3 regions of the Paenibacillus sp. FSL H7-0350 genome follow, and region 1 is predicted to be linked to each of the others. Evidence: riboswitches for the same ligand, from Rfam matches in the RefSeq annotation. Region 1 holds a riboswitch; each other region holds the start of a gene.
The links. Region 1 has a riboswitch for cobalamin ahead of NYE24_RS29565 (energy-coupling factor ABC transporter permease). Riboswitches for the same ligand answer to the same signal wherever they lie in the genome.
Positions count from the first base shown of each region.

Region 2: another riboswitch for cobalamin. It lies ahead of NYE24_RS22815 (anaerobic ribonucleoside triphosphate reductase); the one in region 1 lies ahead of NYE24_RS29565 (energy-coupling factor ABC transporter permease).
Region 3: another riboswitch for cobalamin. It lies ahead of NYE24_RS25250 (S-layer homology domain-containing protein); the one in region 1 lies ahead of NYE24_RS29565 (energy-coupling factor ABC transporter permease).

Region 1 covers NZ_CP151972.1:6,583,907-6,590,124, reverse strand. Annotated here, with positions in the region: gene cobJ (precorrin-3B C(17)-methyltransferase) at 1-1,680, opposite strand, end outside; gene NYE24_RS29580 (ABC transporter ATP-binding protein) at 1,695-2,555, opposite strand; gene cbiQ (cobalt ECF transporter T component CbiQ) at 2,568-3,356, opposite strand; gene NYE24_RS29570 (energy-coupling factor ABC transporter substrate-binding protein) at 3,353-3,646, opposite strand; gene NYE24_RS29565 (energy-coupling factor ABC transporter permease) at 3,646-4,410, opposite strand; cobalamin riboswitch at 4,695-4,889, opposite strand; gene NYE24_RS29560 (helix-turn-helix domain-containing protein) at 5,029-5,961, shown strand.
Region 2 covers NZ_CP151972.1:4,984,629-4,990,846, reverse strand. Annotated here, with positions in the region: gene NYE24_RS22825 (sugar phosphate isomerase/epimerase) at 1-681, opposite strand, end outside; gene NYE24_RS22820 (MTH1187 family thiamine-binding protein) at 729-1,037, opposite strand; cobalamin riboswitch at 1,379-1,612, shown strand; gene NYE24_RS22815 (anaerobic ribonucleoside triphosphate reductase) at 1,956-3,941, shown strand; gene nrdG (anaerobic ribonucleoside-triphosphate reductase activating protein) at 3,938-4,465, shown strand; gene ssuE (NADPH-dependent FMN reductase) at 4,559-5,128, opposite strand; gene serS (serine--tRNA ligase) at 5,536-6,218, shown strand, end outside.
Region 3 covers NZ_CP151972.1:5,555,650-5,561,867, reverse strand. Annotated here, with positions in the region: gene NYE24_RS25255 (DUF4430 domain-containing protein) at 1-499, opposite strand, end outside; gene NYE24_RS25250 (S-layer homology domain-containing protein) at 919-3,084, opposite strand; cobalamin riboswitch at 3,291-3,471, opposite strand; gene NYE24_RS25245 (hypothetical protein) at 4,472-6,218, opposite strand, start outside.

The DNA.
Region 1 (6,218 bases):
CCCTGTAATGCTGTCCATCCGTTCCCGGAACGCATGATACCGCTCCTGCTCCCGGCCATGAGTCCTATATTCCTCTACTGCCGAAGCTACAGCGGCTACCGCTTCCTCTTCATCCATCCCTTCACGCACCAAAATCCCTGCATGGGCGCCCCGGCCGGACTTCTTGCCGCCAAGATACAGCTCATAGCTGCCGCGCGACATTACCAGGCCGATGTCATCCAGCACAGCGGAGCTGCAAGCCATCCCGCAGCCGGCTACACTGATGTGCAGCTCTCTGGGCACAGCCATTCCATGCAGCAGGGTGTGTAGCCGGACAGCAGCACTTAACGCTCCGCTTCTGCGCAGCTCACAGAATCCGCAGGTCTTCACCTTCACGTAATCTCCAGGCGTACTTACATTCAGTCCGGCCTCCAGCAGCCTTGCTCCTGCCTCTGTTTCTTCACTCCGGCTGCCGCGCAGCAGGAAATACCCGTCCTTCGTATAGACCAATTGCCCATCGCTGCCTGCAAGCTCAGCCAGCAGCTTCATCTGATCGCCGCTGAAGCTGCGGCTGCCGGCTGCGGGAGCAATCTCCAGCTCGAAGGAGGAATCGGCCGATGCCTTCAGGCGATCGGTCAAGCTACGCAGCCGCTCCACCTGCGGAGCAGCAGCCAGGCTCTGCGCAGCCGCCTCTTCCGCCAGCCCTGATCCCGCTTCGCCACAGGCTGCCGCCCGTTCTATCCGGACTGTCCCTGCAGCCGGATCAGCCGCTGCTCCTTCCAACCGCAAAGGCCCCGCTTCCGTCCCTGCAGCGGCCCCTTTATTCACCACGGCTCCGGCCATCCCCTCTGCCTGCCCGGACTCCGCCGCAGCCAGCGACCACGGCTCGGCGGCTGTGCGCAGCCGCTCGTGCGGCTTCAGCGTCTGCGTCTGTGCCCCGAGACTGTACTTGCGTTCATATCCGCGCGGCGTAATCATAAGGTCCTCATAGACAACGGTAGCAGAGTTGCCGACCACCACGGTTGAGAGCATGCCGATCTCATGCTCCAGCATATCCTGGAGTGTCGTTACGACCGTCTGCTGGCGGTCACGGTAGGCACTTTTGACAATGCCTACCGGTGTAGCCGGATCACGGTAGCGCAGCAGAATATTGCGTGCTTCTTCAATCTGGCGCGTCCGTCTGCCGCTGCGCGGATTATAGAACGCAATGACAAAATCCGCTGCCCCCGCCACTTCCACACGCGCAGCTATGCTCTCCCAGGGCGTAAGATGATCGCTCAGGCTGATCGTGCAGGAGTCATGCATAATCGGGGCCCCAAGCAGCGAAGAGCAGGACTGGATCGCCGAGATTCCCGGGATTACCTCCACCTGCACCCCCTCTGAGCGGCTCCAGCCGCGTTCAATCAGCACCTCGTAGACCAGCCCGGCCATTCCGTAAACACCGGCATCGCCGCTGGAGATTACCGCAATGGTCTGCCCGGCTTCTGCTCTGCGGACAGCCTCCTGGGCCCGGCTGACCTCTTCAGTCATCCCCGTGCCGACAATCTCCTGATGCCGCAGCAGCGGCCGGATCAGATCTACATAAGTGGTATAGCCAATGACCGCCTCACTCTCATCCAGCGCAGCCAGTGCGCGGCCGGTAATATGCTCCAGCGCTCCGGGGCCGAAGCCGATAATCAGCAATTTTCCTTGTTTGTTCATTCCTCTTCCCCCGTTCATGAATGGCTGTGGTCAAGCGCAAGCAGCTTATGCAGTTTCAATTTGAATTCATCGGCGGTGCGGGGAGCGCTCTGACCTGCGGTCAGGCGATCAGGCAGGCTGAACCATAAGTCAGCCAGCAGCGGCAGTCCCAGCCCGATGGACAATAGCTCCTCCCGTCCCGCAAAAATCTCCTCCGGTGTCCCCGCCGCCCTGCATCTTCCATGCTCCAGCACAATAATCCAGTCCGCCCAGCGGTAAGCCAGGTTCATGTCATGCGTAGCCATAACTACGGTTGTCCCTTTATCATGTATGGCTTCAAGGCCCTTCAGCATCTGCGTTTCCGATAACGGGTCCAGATACGAGGTCGGCTCATCCAATAGAATTAGCTCAGGCTCCATAGCCAGTACACCGGCGAGTGCTGTGCGTTTTTTCTGGCCCAGGCTAAGCTGATGAATCGGTTTATCACCCAGATCAGTCAGATTCAGCAGCTCCATGACCTCCCGGCAGCGCGCAGCAATAGCCGGTTCAGCCATTCCGCTGCCGCGCAGCCCAAACGACACATCCTCCAGCGGTGTGCTGAGGATCAGCTGCTGCTCAGGGTCCTGGAAGACCAGGCCCACCTTCCGCCGCAGAGCGGCCAGCTCTTTTTTGGAGTAGGATAACGCCTTCCCTCCTTGCACAACCGTACCCTGCTGCGGGCGCAGAATGCCAACGGCATGCAGGAACAACGTCGATTTGCCCGAACCGTTATGACCGATTATTGCCGTCTTGCTGCCTGCGGGGATGGAGAACGTCAGTTCATGCAGCGCAGGCTCCTTCGTATCAGGGTAACGGAAGACCACTCCGTCACAACTCAGACTATATTCCTGATCCATGACCGGCTCCTTTCATGTGTTAGTGATAAAGTACGTCTCAGCCAGCAACAGTAGCGCAATACCGGTATAAGCCTGGATTGTATAGCGCCTCGGCACAGGACGCGCCGTATAAGGCGGGATAATAATCTCGTCTGTGAATCCGCGGGCCAGCAGCCCCTGCGATAATCCGTAATACCGGTGCATCGTGTTGCCGAACAGCGCTCCTGCCATGGCCGCAGTCTCCCGCAGTCTGGCCTTGTAGCCCCGCCGGCCTCCGCGCAGCCTGCGGGCCAGCAGCAGACCATGCGCTGCATCACTCAGCAGGAATAAGAAGCGGTACATAATCAGCATCAGCTCCAGGACAATTTGCGGCATCCGCAGCCTGCGCAGCACCTGCAAAAGCTCACTAAACGGAGTAGTGAACATCAGGAAAAAGAAACAGCTCATGCAAGCAGAGATTCTGGCCAGCAGCTCTCCTGCCCGCTGAAGCCCGGCCGCTGTAACATATACCGGCAGGTTCAGTCCCGGAAATGAGAATATCCCTGCCTCTCCCGATGCCGGGTGCCCGAATTCCACGAGCAGTGCCGGTACGCTAAGCGCATAGAACAGCAGCGCTGTGCCGAACAGCATGCCATAAGCACGGAAGGGAATACGGGCCTGTAATACACACCAGGACATCATCCATAGGGTGATTGCAGCCTGTAGTACCGGATGTACCGTGTAAGAGAGCAGGAACATCAGGGCTGCGAACGAGCTTTTCCACATCGGGGATAACTGGCGCAGCGCATTATTGTAGGAGAGAACGTCAATCCGCCGGATCACTTGCTGCTATGCTGCTTCGTCCCGCCCTGCTTGCCCTTGAGCAGCCCCAAGGTATAACCGATCACACCTGCACCCATCGCTGCCTGCAATGCGAACAGCATACTCTCCGTCTCCCCTGGCAGCTCAGTCAGCGGCTTGAACCACGGCTTATAGTCAGGGTTAATCTCGGTAATCACACCTTCAGCCGCATCATCGGCCCCTCCGAATTCCCCATTAACCAGCAGCAGCGGCAGAATGACCAGCAGAATAACAACCAGCAGCATCAATCCATTTTTCCATCTATTGCTCATTAGGCTCTTCCTCCGTTCACCTTGCGTTTCAGAAGCGACAATTCATTCGGGCTATACGATTTCAGCCAGTTCCACAGCAGTACCGTCAACAGCCCTTCACTGATGGCCAGCGGGATTTGCGTCACGGCAAAAATCCCCCCGAATTTGAGAAAAGAAGCCAGAACGCCGCCATCCGCCGCCGGAAAAGCCACCGCCAGTTGAAAGGAAGTCACTACATACGTACTCAGATCAGCCATCGCAGCCGCACAGAATAAGGCCAGCTTCTCGCGGTCCGGCATTTTCATCATCAGCTTATACACTGTATATCCGGCAAAAGGACCCGCCACCGCCATCGAGAACGCATTGGCTCCAAGCGTAGTGATCCCGCCGTGCGCCAGCAGCAGCGCCTGAAACAGCAGGACAATCGAGCCGATTACGCTCATGGGCAGCGGCCCCAGCATTACCGCACCCAGTCCGGTACCGGTGGGGTGTGAGCTGCTTCCGGTCACGGAAGGCATTTTGAGCGCAGACAGGACGAAGGTAAACGCCCCGGCCAGACCCAACAGCAGCTTCAGCTCCGGGTTCTCCCGGGTCATGGCTCTCAGCTTGAAGATTCCCAGGACAAAGAACGGGATAAACGCCGCCCACCAGAAGACCGCCCAGCCAACCGGCAGGAATCCTTCCATAATGTGCATCGCGCGGGCCGTCCCCGGTTCGTTCAGCATAAAGTACACCGTAAATCCGGCAACCAGTGCCGCAAAGCTCCACCCTCTGTGTTTTTGCATTTGTCACCCTCCATGTTTGTTGATTTCCCATTTAAGATCATAAAGCCAAAAAAACCCACCCTAAAGGGTGGGAGTGTATGTACGCAGGCAAGTTCGATAGAGCACGCAGCCAGGAGCTAAGCGAAACAAGGTGCTTCTCATCGTCCCATCACTAGGGGCCGTATCCTTGTATCCAGCAGCTATAAACCGGGGGGCCTCTCTACACTCAAGATTCCTCCGGTCCATCAGGGCAGAACGCCTCTTCTCATTAACCTATCCGTACACCGCTCCTATCCGCGTAGAGTCGTGGTGTGCGTCGACAAGGTAGGTCTCCTGGCTTGGAATACAGGCGCCGCAGGCTTCGTCTTCCCCGGGGCTTCCCGAGTGACCTCATGAAGTGCAGCTCTTCCATACAGTGGCGGGACCGCTCGGGAGTTGCACCCGATTCCCTGTTATCCCTTGCCGCTTCCGGCAAGAGCACCTTGTTTCATTGCTAATTCATCTCACATCATAGCGGACTCGGCCTAGCGTGTCTGTGATATAAATTGGAAAAGCTGGCCTGCAGCCAATCATAGCTTGTAGAAATTTTATTTGAGTAATATAATTATTAACTATATAACCTGAACGTGGAGGCATCCGATGAAACTTGATCTAACTGAACAATCCCTGCCCGTGTACGAGGCCCTGTCCAGTACCGTGCGCCTGCATATGCTGCGGCTGCTGTCCGATAAACCCATGAACGTGAAGGAACTGGCCGCAGCCCTCAAGCTAAGCAGTGCGATTATGACCATGCATGTGCGCAAGCTCGAAGCCGCCGGGCTGATCCGCAGCCACATGGCTCCCGGCAAAAGCGGACTGCAAAAGATTTGTACACTGGCCGCAGACGGGGCAGAGATTGTGTTTCCGGGACAAGCCCGGACTCCGCGTAGAGGGTACCGCAAGGACATCCCGGTGGGGCATTATTCCGACTTCCAGATCGAGCCTACCTGCGGACTGTCTACGACGGAGAGGGTCATCGGACACTTTGACGATCCCCGTTATTTCTGGGACCAGGAGCGGGTGAACGCCGGGATTCTCTGGTTCGGCAAGGGGTTCGTCGAGTATAAAATCCCGAATTTCCTGCTGTCCAGCCAGCAGCCGGAGGAGCTTGCCATCACGATGGAGATTGCATCCGAAGCCCCGTCGATTAACAACAACTGGCCGTCGGATATTACCTTCACGTTGAACGGACAATCGCTCGGCTTCTGGACCAGTCCCGGTGACTACGGAGATAATCCGGGAAAATACACACCGGCCTGGTGGCCCGCACTAACCAACCAATACGGCCTGCTCAAGCAGCTGCGGATTACGCAGACGGGTACCTACATGGACGGGCAAAAGCTGTCGGAGGTCACCCTCGATCAGGTAGGCATCCGCAACAAACAATGGACCTTCCGGCTCTCCGTCGAGGAGGATGCCGAGCACATCGGCGGTCTCACCCTGTTCGGCAAAGGCTTCGGCAATTACAACGAGGATCTGGTGTTTGAATTGTTTTATACGGATGGTGTGGCAGATTTGCCGGGTTCTTTGTAAAGGCCTGCTTAGCAGGTAGGTAGGGGGAGATTGATTGATTGATTAGTTAGATTAGTTAGACTAATTAGGTTAGTTTTCGTTTCAGCTACTTTTGGAGCCAAAACTCCTCACTACTGCTTAACGCCCACTTCCACGAATTTAGGGGTACTAATGTCTCTCATTTCCGCCCAAAGCCCACTTTCGACCAATTCAGGGGTACTAATGCCCCTCATTTCCGCTCATCGCCCACTTTCAACCGATTCAGGGGCACTAATGCC
Region 2 (6,218 bases), 1.6 Mb from region 1:
GAGAATTCCACTCTGCTCCGCGATCTCGAAGACGCTCTGGAAATCCACCTCTCCTTTTCCGAGATCGGTCTCCTCCTGGTTGGCTCCGAAATCCTTAATGTGGACCAGCGGAACACGTCCGGCGTACCTTGAAACATATTGAGCCGGGTTGGCTCCGCCTCTGTGTACCCAGCCCAGATCGAACTCTGCCAGCATCTGCTCCGCAGGAATCCGCTCCAGCCAGATATCGATGACCGCCTTGCCGTCAACCTCTGCGAATTCATAATCATGGTTGTGATAACCGTACTGCATCCCTGCCGCCCGGACCATCGCGGAAGCCTTCTCCAGGAATGGAATGATTCTTGTTACATCCTCTATGGAAGGGTTCTGCGGAAGCGGTGCCGATGGGGTGATCATATATTGCAGTCCGAGCTCTACACCATATTCAATCTCTTTGGCTAATGCCTGTTCCATCTTATCCAGACTGCTGAAGTCCAGACCTACATGCGCCGAAGGGGCAGCCAGGCCAAGTTCATCCAGCTTACGGCGCAGTTCCCCTGCAGATACACCGAAATAACCGGCGAATTCCACTGCCTGGTATCCCATCTCTGCCACCTTGCCCAGTGTACCGAGGAAATCGCGTTCCGTCTGGTCACGCAGTGTATACATTTGAATTCCGATCTGCTGTGCTGCTTCTGTCATGAAGAATCCGCTCCTTATCGGTTAATTCTGATTAGATACTATAGTGGTTACTCTCCCTGAAGCTTACGCTCCACGGATTCCAGCTTGCTGCGGCTGGTGGAGGTCTTGTCGCGCCGGTCGTCGATCTTGAGCGAGGTGGAGACTCTCTGCGCCCCGGCGGTGAACGGCGACTCATGCAGCGCTTCTACCGCAGCCAGAATCCGCGCTACCGGTCCCTCAATAATTGTACCCATAGAAGTTAGCTCATAGGTAATGCCCTCCACCGTCTCCAGCACGCGCTGCATCTCGGCCACATAACTGCTGAGGCTGGTGCTGCCTGTCCCAATCGGAATAACGGTCACTTCGCCAATTGCCATTGTGATCTCCCTCCTAATTATCTGTTGTTCCTGCCTCTTACTTATCCTCTTATTGTAACGCTTCGCCAAGCTTGCCACAAATCACCTGCCACCCCTCTCTATTCTATTAATATCCGTCAAAATAATTACCAGGATTAGACGCACTCTATTTATGGATTCTTTGTGGCGTATTTTCGGAGATTTTATGAAACATTCACGGCAGATTCGGAGGAAAGTTGTGGATTACCTGTGGACTAACTGTGGATCAGCTGTGAGTAAAAGCGCCGAACCCGCTCCCCGTGCGGGATTGCAAAAAAACATTTACAAACACAATATATTGCGGTAGCTTTAATAGATCACAACAAAATATAGTAGAAACGGGTGTTTCACCCCTTGTAATAGAGGTGCGACTTAATAGGGAAGCGCGGTGCAAAACCGCTGCGGTCCCGCCACTGTAACCGGATGCTCCCAGGGCGCGATGCCCCCAGGGCCGCATTCTCCGGCTAATTGCCACTAAGGGGCTGAATAAGCCCCCCGGGAAGGCGCCGGAGGAGTTGCCGGAAGCCAGGAGACCTGCCTGTTTCGGTGGCACCGCTTAGACTCCTGCGAGGAACAGGGGAGGTGTCCGTATGCGGCCTGCCATAGCAGAGTTAGCCTTCCGTCAATCGGGCCATAGGCTGCCGATACCTGAGGACGATCGGGGATTATCTTCAGGTATCGGCTCTGCGGAATATACAAGAACGGGCGTAAGCTATTTGCCCCGTGTCTGCTCGTATGTTCCACCCAGACCACAGGCAAATTTCCGCTTACCGGATCTTTGCATCATGCATTCGGGCATTTCCGGCCTTCCCGGCCGGGGGTGCTTTTTTACTGATGTCCTGACCATTCTATCTATATTACATATTACGCTTACAATACCCGAGAGGAGAGAGTTATATAATGACACTGCTGGAGAAACGTTATAACGAAGGACAAGCTGCACAGGAGGATCTTTTGGAAGAGGTCATTCATCTGGGACGGGATATTATCGACAGCCGGGATCTGGATCTGCTGCGCGAGAACGCCAACCTGAACGGGGAGAGCTTCTCCGGCAAAATGAGCAAGTTCGGCAGTGAATACTCCAAATGGTATGCACGCAATTTCACCATGCCGCCACAGCTGGTACAGGCTACCCTGGATAATGTCGTCTATGTACATGACCTTGATCAATACGCCATTGGAACCACGAACTGCATCTTCATTCCGTTCGAACGGCTTCTCCGTGAAGGCTTCAACACCGGCAACGGCAGTGTACGGCCTCCTAACTCGATTATGACGGCGATGTCGCTGGTGGCGATTATTTTCCAGTCACAGCAGAATGCGCAGTACGGCGGCGTATCCGCCAATAAGCTGGATTATGACCTGGCCCCTTATGTTACCAAATCCTTCTCCAAGCTCTTCCGCAAAGGTCTGGAGTATTTCGAGGAGAATGCAGAGGGTTCTGCACTTGGGGAGATTACGATGAGCCGCAGCGATCTGGCTGAGCAGTATCCGCGCGCCTTCCGTTTTGCCCTGAAGGAGACGCAGAGCGAGACCCTGCAGGCCGCAGAGAGTATGGTACATAACCTGAATACGATGTCCAGCCGCTCCGGCGGCCAGATTCCTTTTACCAGCATCAACTACGGCACCTGCACCTCACCAGAGGGCCAGCTTGTGATCAGCTCGTTGCTAACGGCTACGATGAACGGACTGGGCAGCGGGGAGACACCGGTGTTCCCGATTCAGATTTTCAAATGCAAGCAAGGCATCAACCAGCAACCGGGTGATCCTAACTACGAGCTGTTCCTGAAGGCAGCCGAGTGCTCGGCGCGCAGATTATATCCGAACTTCGCCAATCTGGACGCTCCGCTGAACATGCAGTATTATGATCCGGCTGACCCGGATACCGAGTTCGCTACGATGGGCTGCCGGACCCGTGTACTCAGCGACCGCTTCGGACGCAACCACTGCTCCGGCAAAGGCAACCTGTCCTTCAACACGCTCAACCTGGTGCGTCTTGGACTGGCCCACGGCACGATAACCGGCCGCCGCCTCGCTGCTGACGAAGCAGGATTCTTCGACGACCTCAATCACTATATGGATATTGCACTGGACGGCCTGTTGCACCGCTTCCGTATCCAGGCTTCCCAGAAGGCCAAAGCCTCCGATTTCATGATGCGTGAAGGCGTCTGGGAAGGCGGCGAGCAGCTTGCCCCCGATGACAGCGTAGGCGAACTGCTGAAGCACGGCAGTCTGTCGCTGGGCTTCATTGGAATGGCTGAATGCATGAAAGCCATGTACGGCAAGCACCACGGCGAAGATATGGAGATTCACGCCAAGGCTGTTGCTATCGTCCGCCATATGCGTGAATATTGCGACCGCAAGAGCGAGGAGCTTAACCTCAATATCACCTTGTTTGCAACGCCGGCTGAAGGTCTCTCCGGCAAGTTCACGAAGATCGACCGCAAGGTGCTCGGCTCTATCCCTGGGGTAACGGACCGTGAATACTATACGAACTCGTTCCACATTCCGGTCTATTATGAACTAAGCGCAGCTAAGAAGATCAGCCTGGAAGCTCCGTTCCATGAACATTGCAACGCCGGAGCGATCTCCTATGTCGAGCTGAACGGCAATGCCCGGAGCAACCCGTCAGCCTTCGTCAAAATCATCAAATACGCGCTGGAGCAGGACATCAGCTACTTCAGCATTAATCATCCGATTGACCGCTGCTCCGGCTGCGGCTATGAAGGGGTTATCGGCACGAATTGCCCGACCTGCAATGCCCATGAGGATACCACCCATATCCGCCGTCTGCGCCGGGTTACCGGGTATCTGACCGGTGACTACCAGACCCGCTTCAATGCTGCCAAGCAAGCCGAAGTCCGGGACCGTGTTAAGCATCTATGAACATCTGCGGATATTACCCGGAGTCGATCAATGAAGGGGAAGGCCTGCGGGCCGTCCTCTTCTTCAGCGGCTGCCGCCACCGCTGCCCGGGCTGCTTCAACCCAAAGACCTGGAACTTTAATTACGGGGAGGTCTTTACCCCGGAGCGGCGGCGGGAGATTATAGAGGAAATTGCAGGCAATCCGCTGCTGGACGGCTTGACGCTTGCGGGAGGGGACCCTTTTTTCTCGGCTGAGGAGGCTGCAGACTTCATTCACGAGCTGCGCGCGGAGCTGCCGGACTTCCCAATCTGGATCTATACCGGCTATACGTACGAGGAGCTTACGGCTTCACCGGGCTCTGCGGAATGGAATCTGCTGGCCTTGTGCCAGGTCGTGATCGACGGACGGTTCGTCGAAGAGCTCAAAGACCTTACCCTCTCCTACCGGGGAAGCAGCAACCAGCGGATCATTGATATTCCGGCGAGTCTGGCGGGAGATAGGGTCGTACTGTGGGAGCCGGAGCTGAGCTTTCAAGGGGTATGAAATCCCCATACAAAAAGGCACTACACTCCCGCATTCGGGTAGTGTAGTGCCTTTTGATTGTACCGGGCGGCAAATGGAGCCGGCAGCCTAACGTTATTCTACGGCTGCTGATTGCCCTGCCTTGCGCCCCACCTTATGCTCCGTCTCTTCCGCCAGCTCTTCCAGCACGCTGTCCAGGCGAAGCTTCAGCTCCTCAGCCAGCTCAACTACGCCCTGGTCGTTACGCACTGCCTGGGAGTCTACGGCGTAGACGCCGCCAAGAATGTAGCGGGCGCCAAGTACGGACAGTACCGGCTTCAGCGCATAGTCAATCGCCAGCAGATGCGCGAGACTTCCGCCCATGAAGAGCGGCAGGACGATTTTGCCGGCCAGCCCTTTTTGCGGCACCAGATCCAGGAAGGTCTTCAGCACTCCCGTGTAAGAAGCCTTATATACCGGACTGACGACGATTACCGCATCGGCTTCCGCCACGATCCCATTCGCCTTGACGATGGCTTCACTCTCGAACTTGGTGTGAATCAGATCCTCCGCCGGAAGCTCAGCGACATTGATCCGCTCCACTTCATACCCGCGTTCACGCAGGGCACTCTCTGCATACTCAATCACGGCATTAATCCGTGAGACCAGAGAGGGTGTTCCGTTAATTACGACTATTTTGGCCATTTCCGCACCTCTTCCGTCCGCAAGATAGGATGGGCCGGGCTGCTTCGCCGGGCGCCAATACTTTAAATTAGTAATAATCCTAGCAGAGTACAAGGAATATTGTCAAACCCCTCTTATGCTTGCAAACCGCTGCCGCTCTGGTTATAATAAACGGCAAACCTATACCCCCACCAGGCCAACGACCGGCATCCAACCGCGAGGCGTCTGCGACCGGAGCAGCTTCCTGTTCCCTAAGTTTACCGGGTTTCGCCCGTTACCGCGAAGACCAAAGAGGGCCTGATTCCGCGCTGCATAGCTGCTATACGTGAATGAGGTCAACCTGGGTGGCACCGCGAGCTGACGCTCCTCGTCCCATGGATGAGGGCGTTTTTTGCGTTTTTTTACCCACACTTAAGGAGCGGATGCAGATGTTGGATATGAATTGGATCAGGGAGAATGAGGACATTGTACGGAAGACGGCCGAGTGGAAAAGATTGAAGTTCCCCCTGGAGGAACTTCTGCAGTGGGATGACCGGCGGCGGCTGGCCCGCCGGGAGACCGAGCAGCGCCGGGCGGAGCGCAACGCGCTGACCAAGGAGGTCGAGCGCCTGCTGCGCGGGGGCGACCATGAAGGCGCCGAGCAAGTGAAGGCGCAGGTGCGGGGGACCCTCAGCGAGTTGGCGCGGCTGGAGGCGGAGCTTCTGGATGCGGAGCAGCGCTGCAGCGAGCTGATGCTCCTCGCGCCGAATCCTGTATCGGCGGATACGCCGATCGGACCGGATGACAGCGCGAATGTGGAGCTGCGGCGGCATGGCGCGCCGCCGGTCTTCGGGTTCCGCGCGCGGGACCATGTCGAGCTCGGAGAGCTGCACGACATTATGGACCTTCCGCGCGGCGTCAAGGCCGGAGGGCCCCGCAGCTATGTGCTGAAGGGGGCCGGACTCCTGCTGCACCTGGCCGTGCAGCGGCTGGCGCTGGATGTACTGATGCAGCGCGGCTTCAGCGTCATGGATGTGCCCGTGATCGTCCGCCCGGAGGCGCTGGAGCGGACCGGGTTCTTCCCCGGCGGCCGGGATCAGACCTACGAGCTGACTGGCGAGAAGCGCTGGCT
Region 3 (6,218 bases), 1.0 Mb from region 1:
TGGCCGCCGATGGTTGCGTCGCCGCTGCGCTTGGCGACGCCGGCTTGGCGGGCTCGCTTACGCCCGCCGTTGGCTGCGTCGCCGCTGCGCCTGGCGACGCTTGGGGCTTGGCGGGCTCGCTTACGCCCGCCGTTGGCTGCGTCGCCGCTGCGCCTGGCGACGCTTGGGACTTGGCGGGCTCGCTTGCGCCCGCCGATGGTTGCGTCGCCGCTGCGCTTGGCGACGCCGGCTTGGCGGGCTCGCCCCTGCCCGCCTGCGCTGGAGCTGCCGTACCTTCCGCAGGGGCGGATGGTACGGCAGTGCCCTCAGCGGCTCCCGGCAGCGGAGCCGCTTCGTCTCCAGGCCGCGGCGTCTGCGCGGCCGGGGTCCCGGCGGGCGGCTGTGTGCCGCCGCCTGCCTCATCCGGCTGCGCAGAGGAGCAGCCGGAGAGCAGCAGCACCATCAGCAGGAGAAGCAGCGGAGCCAGCCTTCCCCGGCCTCTTTTGACTAGTTTGAACATTACCTGCACACCTCCACAAAAAGGGAAAAGAACGGGGCAGTCAGCCTGTTCCCCGTTCCTTCATACACCTTATGCTTACTTTTCAACACATATCCAAACGAATTTCAAGCAAATTTGTCACGCTAACGAGCCTTCAGCGCTTCGGCAACCCTATACGCCTCAACGGCTCATCGGCACGGATACTTTAGTTGGATTTTCTACACTTAATTATCCTGATTACGCATCTGTACAAAAATTAGTTGGATTTACAGCATCTAATTCTGCCCAGACCTCATCCTTCTGCAGCTTCAGACCTGAATAAGTGTCATTTATCCAACTAACTCCCGCTCTGCAGCAAATCCGGCCAAATTAGATGTCATTTATCCACTTATCGTCGGCCCCAGCGTGCAGTACAGTCTGCTCCCAACTCCAACTAAGAACTAAGGCAACCTAACCGCCACAGCAGCAGCCATCTCACGGGTTACCACAGCGGAAGGCTCGAATGCGCCGCCGGTGCCGCTCATATATCCAAGTCCCGTCACCGTACGGACAGCGGACAACGCATAGTCGCTAATCTTATCTTCGTCGCTGAACTTACCAGCCCCTGCTCCAGTTGATGCTGCATCCAGCTTATAAGCTCTAACTATCATTACAGCCATATCCTGACGCGTAACCAGCCCGTCCGGTTTGAACGTCTTAGCCGTCACGCCGCTGATAATTCCCAGCTCCTTCGCCCGGTTCACTGTTCCATAATACCATGTACCGGCCTTAACATCACTGAAGGCCCCAGCGGAAGCCGCCGCAGACGGCTCATTCCCGGTTAACCGCAGCAACAGCGCTGCAAATTCAGCACGGGTAATATTCTTTTTCGGCGCAAACACCAGACTGCCCTCACTCACACCATTCATCAGCTTGCGGTCATACGCCGTGTATACTGACTCCAGCGCCCAAGGCGAGATCGACTTCACATCGGCAAAAGCCGGACGGTCCGCCGCAGCAGAAGCCACCGTTACCGGGACCGTATGACGCACGATGGCAGGGGTCTTATCCTTCAGATATCCCGTAACCGTCAGGGTATATTTATTCGCCGGCAGACCACCAGCCACAACAGCCACGCCCGCAGCATCTGTAACTGCCGTTTTGCCGCCGATGGTTACCTGTACGCCTGCTGCCGGTGAAGTTACCGGATCAGAGGTGAAGGTCGCCTCATTCCAGACCCATTGCTTCTGGTTCACCTGCACCTTCAGATCTTGTCCAGGCTGCGGCTGTGCGGGCGTCACGGTTACGGCATCAACCACCTGCGTGTTGTCTCCGCCATAATAGACCACAATGCGGTCATTCTCCTCCAGCGCGAAGTCGCCCATCCCTACACTTGGATAGATCCATGCTCCGCCGCGGGCGACCACATACATCCAGCCATCATATCCGCCAAAAGTACCCGCAATCACGCCGCCGATCCCCGTCACATAATTGCCTGCTTCATTGACCAGGGCCAGGCGCTTGGCGGCTGCTGTCTTTTCCAGTGCATTAAGCACATTCCCTGCATACACGCTGCCTTCAGCCAAGGCTCCATTCGGACCTTCAACAGTAACCGAGACACTTACCTGATGATTCTTCACTGGTGTGCCGCTAAAATCAAAGAGCTTAGCGCCTGTACCAAACAGCTTGTACGCTACCAAAGCCTCCAGCGCCTGCTCCGTAGAGAGCGGATTGGAGCTGCCGCCCGCAGTGTGGACGAATCCGCCATCTGCTGCGCTGAAGCTCAGCAGCTTGCTGACCAGATTAATCTGGCCTTTGGTATACTCTGCTCCTGCCGGATCAATGCCGAAGGCAGACAGACCGATAATGGCCTGAGCTACACTCTCGCTGCTGTCGCCATATCCGCCGTTCTTGTCCTGTGCCTTAGCCAGCCAGGCTGCCGCCCGCTGACCGGCAGTATTCACGGCTGCTTCCTGCTTGTGTCCAGCCAGTGCGTTCAGCGTCATCGCTGTCATATCCGGATCACTCGCACCCGTAGTCAGGGTGAAGCCGCCGTCCGGGTTCTGCTTCGCCAGAATCTCTGCCAGCAGCTTGGACGGTGTCCATTTCGCATTTGCCGGGATCGTATAGCTGCCGGAATCCAGAGCGAGCAGTGCATAGACCGGATTATTCAGCGTCTGGCCGGTAATTGCATCGTGATTGTAGAGCTTCTCGATCAGGTTATAGCCTGCCACATTCGCCGGGTCGCCGCCCAGTGCCTTAACGGCAAGCGTAATCCGGGCATAGTCCGTAGCTCTGGCAAAAACACCCTTAGCCTCACTCACCTTACCTTCAAGCGCCTTCAGATAGCTGGCAGGAACCTTGTAGCCTGCTTGTGCAAGGCCAATCGCCTGCCAATCCGACTGGACTCCGTTCTTCAGCATGAATTCCGCAGTCGCATAGACCGCAGCGGTTACGCTGGCAGCCTCACTTGCGGGCAGAGCGGATACTGCAGGCGCGGAAGTCCCGCCTGCCTGTGCAGCAGCAGCTTGTCCTGCCGGGGCTACAGCTGCTCCCAGCAGTGCGAACAGCATAATGACAGCAAGCCCCAACCGTATGAACCTGGATGATAGAGAATGGTTCTTCATAACTAACCTCTTTCCTGAAATAGAATGGATGAATCCTGCTTCCTCCGCAAAGAGAGCGGCAACCTAAAGACCGCCCTATGCAGGGCGGCCGGGGAAGAATACAATACAGGGCGGCTGAAGGAGTCGATGGCTCTCCAACATTACATTGAGCTTATACAGCCCTCGCCAATATCAGCATCTGCTCCACATTCTTACCCCCGAAGAATAGAAACAACATCGAAAAAGGCAGGTCTCCTGGCTCATACTTCACCGCTTCCCCCGCCTTCCCATCCAATTAGCAGACAGTGGCTCCTCAGGAGTTGCTCCGTATTTACAGTGGCGGGACCGCGCCGGACTTGCACCGGGCTTCCCTTTTAAGCAGATTGCTCTATTAGACATAGCTCTGCCAGCATCTGCTAGCGACAGCGTCCGGTCTCTAAGGCAATCTGCACCTTTTCCCAAAGCTTATTAAATTTTAATATTCTCAAACCATCATATCGACTATTCCCCTGTATGTCTATAGACAAGGTATATCTATTCCAGCGCCCCAAGACTCAGCCCATTCCGCACAAAAATCCTGAATAGCACATGCCCGCTCCCCCGGCACATTCGTACTATTCAGGACTATAAAAAGTTAATCTTCTGCTGCTAATCAAGACGTTGGTCTACTGCAAATCAACACTCTAGCGCACCTATGGAGACCGCGGCAGAAGGCCGATTGTATTCTATACATCAGAATTAGTATAAAAGCAGCCGATAACGCATTCTGTTGCACTTCATACCATCGATTTCGGCAAATCCCCCTCAGCCGGGCTAAATCCCAAAAATCTACTGCACCAAATACAACAGAACGCCATATTAACTCCATTATGCCTGATTCTAGTGTACAAAGTGCGATCGAGCCGCTTCTTCCGGACACTACCATACTTAACTAATTACTTTATGCTCTTATCAGCCCGCTGGAGCGCCAATCATTGTACTACGTTAAAGTAGCATGCACTAGGCTCTGACTAGTCCTCCATGCCGCGCTATATGCGCACAACGGTTCAGCTGCCGCTAGTCGATCATCAGGTTCAAACTAATCAACATTCATTTAATCCCCTCGCTTGCTGAGGGTTTGCAGTCCCCCAACTAACAAAGGTGAGAACGTTATGCTTAAATGCAATCTGTACAACTAAATCGTCTGATTTACGGCCAAATGTACTTTTAGCTGTATTTCGTGCAACTAAAATGCTTATGTACCCGGCTTTTCGCCCATTCAGGGCAAATATAGTTGTATAGAATACAGTTAGGAGAGGTATGCCTTCCTTTTCACTGTTTTTAGTTGTACAGAGTACACCTATCTCTGTAAGTAATGTTACCTGATCGCATTAGTTAAAAGCTTACGCAGCCTGCTATTGCCGCTGCTTTATTCTGCGTCCGTGTCCGCCTCCGGGCTTGCGGAAGCGGATGGCTCCGCACTAGGCGCGGCTGCAGCTGTAGCTTCCGGGGCGCTGCCCGGATCTGCCGCCAGCTTCAGCGAGTATCTTCCGGCGGTGATCATATCACCTGCCGCCAGCTTCGCGCCTGCTGAAAGCTCCACCGTCACCTCGTATACGCGTGACGGAGGAGTGCCGGCGGCTCCACTGTCCGCATCGCCGTCCACTCCCGCTCCTGCATCACCCTTCGCACCGCCGTCCACTCCCGCTCCTGCATCACCCTTCGCATCGCCGTCCACTCCGGCTCCTGCATCACCCTTCGCATCGCCGTCCACTCCGGCTCCTGCATCACCCTTCGCATCGCCGTCCGCTCCGGCGCCTGCCTTACCACTCGCATCGCCGTCCGCTCCGGCGCCTGCCTTACCACTCGCATCGCCGTCCGCTCCGGCGCCTGCCTTACCACTCGCATCGCCATCCGCTCCGGCTCCTGTATTACCCTTCGCATCGCCATCCGCTCCGGCTCCTGTATTACCCTTCGCATCGCCATCCGCTCCGGCTCCTGTATTACCCTTCGCATCGCCGTCCACTCCGGCGCCTGCTGCAACCTGGCAACTGCTAACCGTTGCCTTAACCTCATAGTCCGTAACGCCGCTGGCGGACTCCACGCCGATCCGCTCCGGCTTGAAGGCGGAGCATTCCGCAGCATCAGTGAAGCTGAACAACAGCTTCACGCTGTTATTCTTACCCGCTTCTCCGCTTCCCGCATCTCCGCTACTATTCCCGCCAGTCCCTGCATCACCGCCGTTATTCCCGCCGATAAGCCGGACTGAGACCGGAGCCGCTACAGCGGCTTGTCCGGTCTCTGCCGGAAGCGGGCTGGGGCTGGCCACCGGCGCAGCTGTATCCTTGCCGCGTCCCCCTAGCTGGCTCAGCAGGATAACCGCCGCAATCAGAATGATCCCGAGGATGCTCCCTGAGATCAGGATTTGAAATCGGCTGCGGCTGACCCACCGCGCCAGCGGCGAAGCCAGCTGGGCGCGGGCTTCATTGTAGACAGTCTGCATGGCAGGCGTTGCTGTGTCGAGATGGGTTTTGCGGAATTCCCGGTTCTTGAACGCCTCGCGGTCGCTCTTTAGGAAATATCTCAGCACGGCCCGCTTGTAATTCGGCCACAGCTTCTTGCCTGAGCTTGCGAACAGCCAGCTATGCTGCGACCAGTCCAGGAACCGGTACACTGTCTCCTTGTCATTGCCCGCCTTGCGGACCACCAGATCCAGCAGCGCATCATAATCCAGCGGTCCGCCTTCACGTTCACTGCTGTGATAGAAGGCCAGCGGCAGCCGGTCGAATGGCTCAAGGCTCCGCGCTTCCTTCAGCCACCGCGCGCCCAGCAACTGTACATCGTCCAGCTCACGCGGCGTCAGTCCGGCAAAAATCTCCTCGTCCGGCGACTCCTCCCCGAACCAGCGGTAGGCCGCGCGCAGCGCATTCGCTTTGCGCTTCGCAATCGCATCGAGCGGCGGCTGCCAGTCTGCCGTATCCCGGTAACGCAGGAACGAGATCTCCAGCAGCTGCTCCATCGTCAGCTCGTCCAGCGAGAGCCGGTTCAGCAGGAAGCGGTCCGCAACCGTGCCCAACTCCTCCATAACGGACAAGGCCTCCGGGTACACACCGCCTCTGCGGCGCTGCTTCTCTGCCTGTTGGACCGCTTCATGAACAGCCGTTACCGCCGCTACC